One region of the Kineococcus haloalkalitolerans genome, then DNA from elsewhere that is predicted to be linked to it. Evidence: riboswitches for the same ligand, from Rfam matches in the RefSeq annotation. Region 1 holds a riboswitch; the other holds the start of a gene.
What was found. A riboswitch is a leader RNA that binds a small molecule or an ion and turns the genes downstream of it on or off. The one in region 1 is predicted to bind thiamine pyrophosphate.
Positions count from the first base shown of each region.

Region 1 (3,386 bases):
GCTGGTCATCTCCTCCAAGGCCGGGTGGGACATGTGGCCCGGCCCGTACGGCGACCACGGCTCGCGCAAGTACCTCACGGCCTCGCTGGAGCAGTCGCTGCGGCGCATGGACCTCGACTACGTCGACGTCTTCTACCACCACCGCCCGGACCCGGCGACGCCGCTGGAGGAGACGATGGGCGCGCTCGACGCGATCGTCCGCTCCGGCAAGGCCCTGTACGTGGGCCTGTCCAGCTACGGGCCCGAGCGCACCGCGGAGGCCGCGCGCATCCTGCGCGAGCTCGGCACGCCGCTGCTGATCCACCAGCCCTCGTACTCGATGTTCAACCGCTGGATCGAGGGCGGCCTGCTGGACGTGCTGGAGCGCGAGGGCGTCGGCTGCATCCCGTTCACGGCGCTCGCGCAGGGTCTGCTGACCGACCGCTACCTGGACGGCGTGCCCGCGGACTCCCGCGCGGCGCAGGGCAAGTCGCTGGACCCGGGGATCCTCACCGAGGAGAACCTGCGCCGGATCCGGGGCCTGCACGAGATCGCCCGGGGCCGCGGTCAGACGCTGGCGCAGCTGGCGCTGTCGTGGGTGCTGCGCGACCGGCGGGTCACGACGACGCTCATCGGCGCCAGCAGCGTGCAGCAGGTGGAGGACAACGTCGCGGCCGTCTCGCGGCTGGAGTTCACGCAGGACGAGCTGGACGCGATCGACGAGTTCGCGGTCGACTCCGGCGTCGACCTGTGGGCGCAGCCGCGCCTGTCCGCCGGCGACTGACCCCCGCCCCGGGCCACCGCTGACGACTCCCGGCGCGCTCACCACCCCTCCCGCGACGGGGATGGGTGGCGAGCGCGCCGGGAGTCGAGCGGGCGAGGCGGGTCAGTCGAGCTCGACGGTGCTGGGCCGCTTGCCCGTGCGCGTCGGCACCAGCGCGATGACGATCCCCAGCACGGCGATGACGCTGAGCAGGGCCGTCATGGCGTAGTTGATGTTGAAGGGGTTGCCCTCCGGGTCGCCGAGGATCGAGTACCCGAAGACCGCCAGACCGCCCATCACCAGCGCCAGCAGGACGCCGTACCAGCGCGCCAGCCGGGCCGTGCGCCGCCCCAGCAGCCCCAGCGCGCCGACGACGACGAACACCGCGCTGGTCAGCGGGTTGATCGTGAACTCCAGCAGCGACGTCTGGAGGTCACCGCGCGTCCAGTCGCCGAACCCGGAGACCGCGAACCCGGCGACGCCCACCAGCAGGAGGACCACCGCGGCGACCAGCGACAGGTGCTGACCGGCGGTCGTGCGCGGCCGCCCGGTCGCCGTGCGTCCCGACATGTCGAGGCTCATGCCGGAGACCTACCCGCTCGGGCGCTCCCGGAAACCCCTGCGCGGCCGGCGCCACGGCCGGTGCTACGGTCGCCCGCGACACGGGGTGCCCCGCACGGGCGGGGCTGAGATCACACCCGTCGAACCTGACGCAGGTAATGCTGACGAAGGGATGTCACGCGTGGCAGCCGTCCCCGCACCCGAGCTGAGCGACGCCCGCACCGCGGTGCGCGAGCAGGCCCCGCTGGTGCAGTGCCTGACCAACTCCGTCGTGCAGACGATCAGCGCGAACGTCCTCCTGGCCGCGGGCGCCGCCCCGGCCATGGTCGACAGCGTGGAGGAGTCCGCCGCGTTCGCGGCCGTCGCCTCCGCGGTGCTGGTCAACGTCGGCACCATCGACGGCGTGCGGGCCTCGGCGATGCACGTCGCCGCGGCCGCCGCCCGCGCCGCGGGGCGCCCGTGGGTGCTCGACCCGGTCGCCGTGGGCGGCCTGCCGCTGCGCACCCGCGTGGCCCGCGAGCTGCTGGAGCACCGCCCGGCCGTGGTGCGCGGCAACGCCTCCGAGGTCCTCGGCCTGGCCGGCGCCGGCGCCGGCGGGCGCGGCGTGGACTCCACCGCGGGCGCCGAGGAGGCCGTGGCCGCCGCGCGCGAGCTGAGCGCCCGCACCGGCGGCGCCGTCGCCGTCTCCGGCGAGGTGGACGTCCTCGTGGCCGGCGAGCGCACGGTGCGGCTGGCCGGCGGCTCGCCGCTGCTGACCCGCACCACGGGCGCCGGGTGCGCGCTCGGCGCCCTGACGGCCGCCTACGCCGCCGTCACCGCCGACCCGCTGGTGGCCGCGGTCGCCGCGCACGCCCACGTCGGCCTGGCCGCCGAGCGCGCCGCGGCCGTCGCCGCCGGGCCGGGCACGTTCGCCGCCGCGTGGGTGGACGCCCTGGACGCCGTCGACGGCCCCGCGCTGGCCGCCGCGCTGGGCGACGGGCGGCTGCGCTGATGCCGGTCGTGCCCGCCGCCGGGCGCGCCCCCGGCTCGGCCCGCGAGCGCTTCGACCCCTCCCTGTACCTGGTGACCGACACCGCCCTGTGCGGCGACCGCGGTGTCGTGGACACCGTGCGCGCCGCCGTGGCCGGCGGCGTGAGCGCCGTGCAGGTGCGCGCCAAGGACGCCGCCGACCGCGAGCTGCTGGAGCTGGTGCGCCGCGTGCGCGACGCGCTGGCCGGCACGGGCGTCGCCCTGCTCGTCGACGACGCCGTGGACGTGGCGCTGCTGGCCGGCGCCGACGGCGTGCACCTGGGCCAGTCGGACCTGCCCGCCGAGGAGGTCCGCCGCCTGGTCGGCCCCGACCTGCTGCTGGGGCTGTCCGTCTCGGACGTGGCGGGCGTGCGCGCCGCGCCCGCCGGGGCGCTGGACTACCTGGGCGTCGGCCCGGTGTGGGCCACGCCCACCAAGCCGCTGGCCGCGCCGCCGCTGGGCCCGGGCGGCGTGCGGGAGGTCGTCGCCGCGGCCGCCGAGCGCGCCCTGCCGTGCGTGGCGATCGGCGGCGTGCACGGGCACAACGTCGAGCAGCTGCGCGGGCTGGGCCTGGCGGGCACCTGCACGGTCTCGGAGGTGTGCGCGGCCGAGGACCCGGCCGCCGCGGCCGCCGGCCTGCTGGCCCGGTGGCGGGCGTGAGCGCCGCGCGGGTCGCCCTGAGCGTCGCGGGCAGCGACCCCAGCGGCGGCGCCGGCGTGCAGGCGGACCTGAAGACCTTCGGGGCGCTGGGCGCCTACGGCACGGCCGTCCTGACGGCGCTGACGGCGCAGAGCACCCGCGGCGTCGCCGGGGTGCACCCCGTCCCGGCGGACTTCGTGCGCCGGCAGCTGGACGTCCTGCTCGACGACGTCGCCGTGCACGCCGTCAAGGTCGGCATGCTCGGCTCGGCGGACGTCGTGCGGGCCGTGGCGGGCGTGCTGCGCGAGCGCGGCGCCGGGCCGCTCGTGCTGGACCCGGTGATGGTCGCCACGAGCGGCGACCGGCTGCTGGACGCCGACGCCGTGGACGCGCTGCGCACCGAACTGCTGCCGCTGGCGGCCGTCGTCACCCCCAA
Region 1 is NZ_JBJLSH010000015.1:66,176-69,561, reverse strand. It holds gene mgrA (L-glyceraldehyde 3-phosphate reductase) at 1-763, shown strand, start outside; gene ACRYMY_RS08160 (DUF4383 domain-containing protein) at 866-1,324, opposite strand; TPP riboswitch at 1,396-1,493, shown strand; gene thiM (hydroxyethylthiazole kinase) at 1,476-2,294, shown strand; gene thiE (thiamine phosphate synthase) at 2,294-2,971, shown strand; gene thiD (bifunctional hydroxymethylpyrimidine kinase/phosphomethylpyrimidine kinase) at 2,968-3,386, shown strand, end outside.

Region 2 (3,386 bases), on a different contig from region 1:
GTGGAGCGGACGAACCCGTGCTCGGGGTGCTGCGGCACCCACCCGACGCGGCGGGCCAGGTCCCGCGAGCGCCAGCGGCCGGGGTCGCGGCGCCCGCGCACGGCCAGGGCCGCCGCGGCCAGCACGGTGCCGGCGGTGGGGCGGGACAGCCCGCCCAGGACGCCGACGAGGGTGGACTTGCCGGCACCGCTGTCCCCGGTCAGGGCGGTGACCCGCCCGGCCTCGAGGCTCGCGTCGACGCCGTCGAGGACGACGACCACCTCGCGGCGGCCGGTGCCGCGGCGGGCGCGCTCGACCCGGACCCCGGTGGCGGTCACCGCGGGCCCGCCGGGCACGTCGAGCAGCGGGGCGACGAGCCCGGCGGGCACGTCGAGCTGGGCGGGCGCGGGCGCCCCGGGCACCCACAGCCCGTCGGCGAGCGGGGCGGGCAGCGCGCCCAGCACCGCGGCGGGGGCGCCGTCGGCGACGACGCGGCCGTCCGGCCCGAGCGCGACGACGCGGTCGACGACGTCCGCCCACGCGGCGAGGTCGTGGTCGACGACGACGAGGGTGCGCCCGGCGGCGGCGGCCAGCAGGGCGTCGCGCACCCGGCGGGCGGTGACGGGGTCGAGCATCGACGTCGGCTCGTCGAGCAGCAGCAGGCCGGGGCGCAGGGCGAGCGCCCCGGCGACGGCCAGGCGCTGCAGCTCACCGCCGGACAGCTCGGCGGTGGAGCGGTCGCGGCCGGCGCCGAAGGCCGCGGCGGCGTGGGCGGCGTCGACGCGGGCCCACACCTCCTCCCGCGGCAGGGCGAGATTCTCCGGCCCGAAGGCGGTGTCGCGCCCCGCGGTGGCGGCCACGACGGCGTCCACCGGGTCCTGCAGGAGCAGCCCCGCACGCCCGGGGGCGGCCGGGGCGCCGTCGAGCAGGACCCGGCCGCTGAGGACGTCGCCGTCCTCGTCCTCGTCGGCGACCCCCGCCAGGACCCGCAGCAGGGTGGACTTGCCGGCGCCGCTGGGGCCGACGAGCAGGACCTTCTCCCCGGCGGCCACGTCGAGGTCGACGTCGCGCAGGACGGCGACGCCGCCGGGGGCGAACGTCAGCCCGCGCACCTCGACGCGCACCGGCGCGGGCCCACCACCGGGCCCACCACCGGGCACGGCGTCAGGCACGGGCGCGGGCGCGGTGCTCGGCCCCGGCGGGGAAGCGCTGCAGCGCACCGGTGCGGGCCAGGGCGCGCACCAGCGCCCAGCCGCCGAGCCCGGCGACGACGGCGCCGGAGAGGGCGAACAGGCCGACGTAGGCGGCCTGCCAGGCCGGCGCCCACTCCCCGCCGTAGTAGACGACGTTCTCGTACAGGGCCTCCAGGACGCCGGCGAGGACGCCGCCGAGGACGGCGACGCCCAGGCTCCAGCGCCGCCACAGGAAGAGCGCCACGGCGATCTCGACGCCCAGGCCCTGGATCGCGCCGGAGACGAGGACCCCGGAGGCCCAGGCGCTGCCGAGGAGCATCTCGACGGTCGCGGCGAGCATCTCCGTGAGCAGCGCCGCGCCGGGGCGGCGGACGACGAGCGCGCCGACGACGGCGGGCAGCAGCCACACGCCGGACACGAGCCCGGCGGCGGGGCGGAAGGCCGCGAAGGCCGGGTCGATGACGTGGTAGAGCACGCCCCAGCCCCAGAAGACGACGCCGAAGGCGACGCCGAGGACGGCGGCGGTGACGAGGTCCACGCTGCGCCAGCGGCCCAGCGGCGCGCGGGCGAGGACGGTCCGGGACGTGGTGGACCCGGTGGGCTTGGCGGGTCCGGTGGTCTGGCTCACGAGGTTCCTCCTGGGTGCAGGAGGGGGACCCGTGACCACCGCGGTCACGGGTCGAGACGGCTCGACTCCCTACGCCGGTGCTAACCGGGTCAGGTTCGAGGGTCTGCGGCTGCCCGCACTCTCAGCGCCCTTCCGGCGCTCCCCTGTCGACGGGCGAACGCTACACCGCCCGCAAGCTCCCCCGCTCCTCCGGCGCCCCACCCCCACCTCCCTCCGTGATCTTGCAGGGATTCCCAGCAAGATCACCGCGGGCGGGGGCGGAGTGGTGGGCGGCGGGGCGGGCGTCGGGGAGGATGGGGGCGTGCTGCGCAGCCTGAGGGGACCGGACGGCGGCCCGTCGCGCGGGGTCCGCCTGCTCACCGTCGTGGTCGTCGTCGCGCTCGTCGCCGGATCGGCCACCGTGCTGCTGCCCGTGCTGGGGTGGCTGGTCGACCTGCTCTGAGCGCGGCGGGACCGGCCGACCGGGACCGGGGTCGACGCGCCCGGGGCGGTGCGGCAGGGTCTGGCCCATGAGCTCGATGGTGTGGAAGTTCGTCGGCCCGGGCGCCGGCGTCCTCGCGGCCGCCCTGGCCAGCCGCGTGACGAAGAAGGCGTGGGTCTCGGTGACGGGGAGCCCGCCGCCGGACAACCCCGAGGACCCCGACGTCGCGTGGAAGGACGCCGTCGTGTGGGCGCTGGCCTCCGGCGCGATCATCGGCCTGACGCGGCTCGTCGTCGAGCGGCAGGCGGCCGTCTGGTACCGGCGATCCTTCGGGGAGCTGCCCCCGGGTCTCGGCCCGGGGACCGACGGCCGCACCTCCTGAGGGAGCACCTCCCGGACGCCCGACGGGGCCGGCGCCGCGGCGCCGGCCCCCGTCGTCACGCCCGGTGGGTCAGCGCAGCCACCGGTGCAGGCGCTTGGCCCGCACCGCCGCCCACGCCTCGTCGAAGTCGGCCTCGCTGGCCGCGGCGTGCGCCTCCTCCTGCGCGAACAGCCGCCCGTAGGCGAAGGCGACCTCGGGCTGCGCGGACGCGGCCAGCTGGCGCAGCCGCTCGCGGGTGACCACCGAGTCCTGGTGCTCGCCCAGCACCTCCTGCACGTCGGTGACGGCGCGCGCGAAGCGGGCCGCGTCCTTGCCGAAGACGACGCCGACCGCCTCGGCGGCGTAGCGCACCTGCTTGGCGGCCTTGCGCGCCTCGTGCAGCAGCTCGTCGCGCTCGGCGCCCGCGCCGGCGCGGTCGGCCTGCTCGACGAGCCCGGCGAGGGACTCGAAGGTCTTGGCGACCCGGCGCGGCAGCACCTTGGCGGCCCGGCGGCGGCCGCGGTCGGTGAGGTCGGGGCGCTCGACGAGGTCCTGCAGGGCGTCGAGCAGGGACTGGTAGCGCTCGGAGTCGAGCTCGGCGAGCACCCGGTCGTGGGCGGTGCGGTAGTCGGCCTCCAGCTGCTCGGCGACCATCGCCGGCACGGCCCCGGTGGCCGCCGGGTCGGCCGGCTGGTCCTGCGCGGCGACGTCGAGGGAGGCCACCGACCGCACGAGGCGGTCGCGCAGCACCTCGGCGTCGCGGGCGGCGCCCAGCTCCGCCGCCAGCCAGCGCAGCTCGTCGCG
Region 2 is NZ_JBJLSH010000001.1:62,317-65,702, forward strand. It holds gene ACRYMY_RS00290 (ATP-binding cassette domain-containing protein) at 1-1,151, opposite strand, end outside; gene ACRYMY_RS00295 (ECF transporter S component) at 1,144-1,800, opposite strand; TPP riboswitch at 1,850-1,955, opposite strand; gene ACRYMY_RS00300 (hypothetical protein) at 2,102-2,242, shown strand; gene ACRYMY_RS00305 (DUF4235 domain-containing protein) at 2,310-2,603, shown strand; gene ACRYMY_RS00310 (CYTH and CHAD domain-containing protein) at 2,673-3,386, opposite strand, start outside.
Region 2: it holds a riboswitch for thiamine pyrophosphate, as region 1 does, so the genes downstream of both, ACRYMY_RS00295 (ECF transporter S component) here and thiM (hydroxyethylthiazole kinase) in region 1, are expected to answer to the same signal.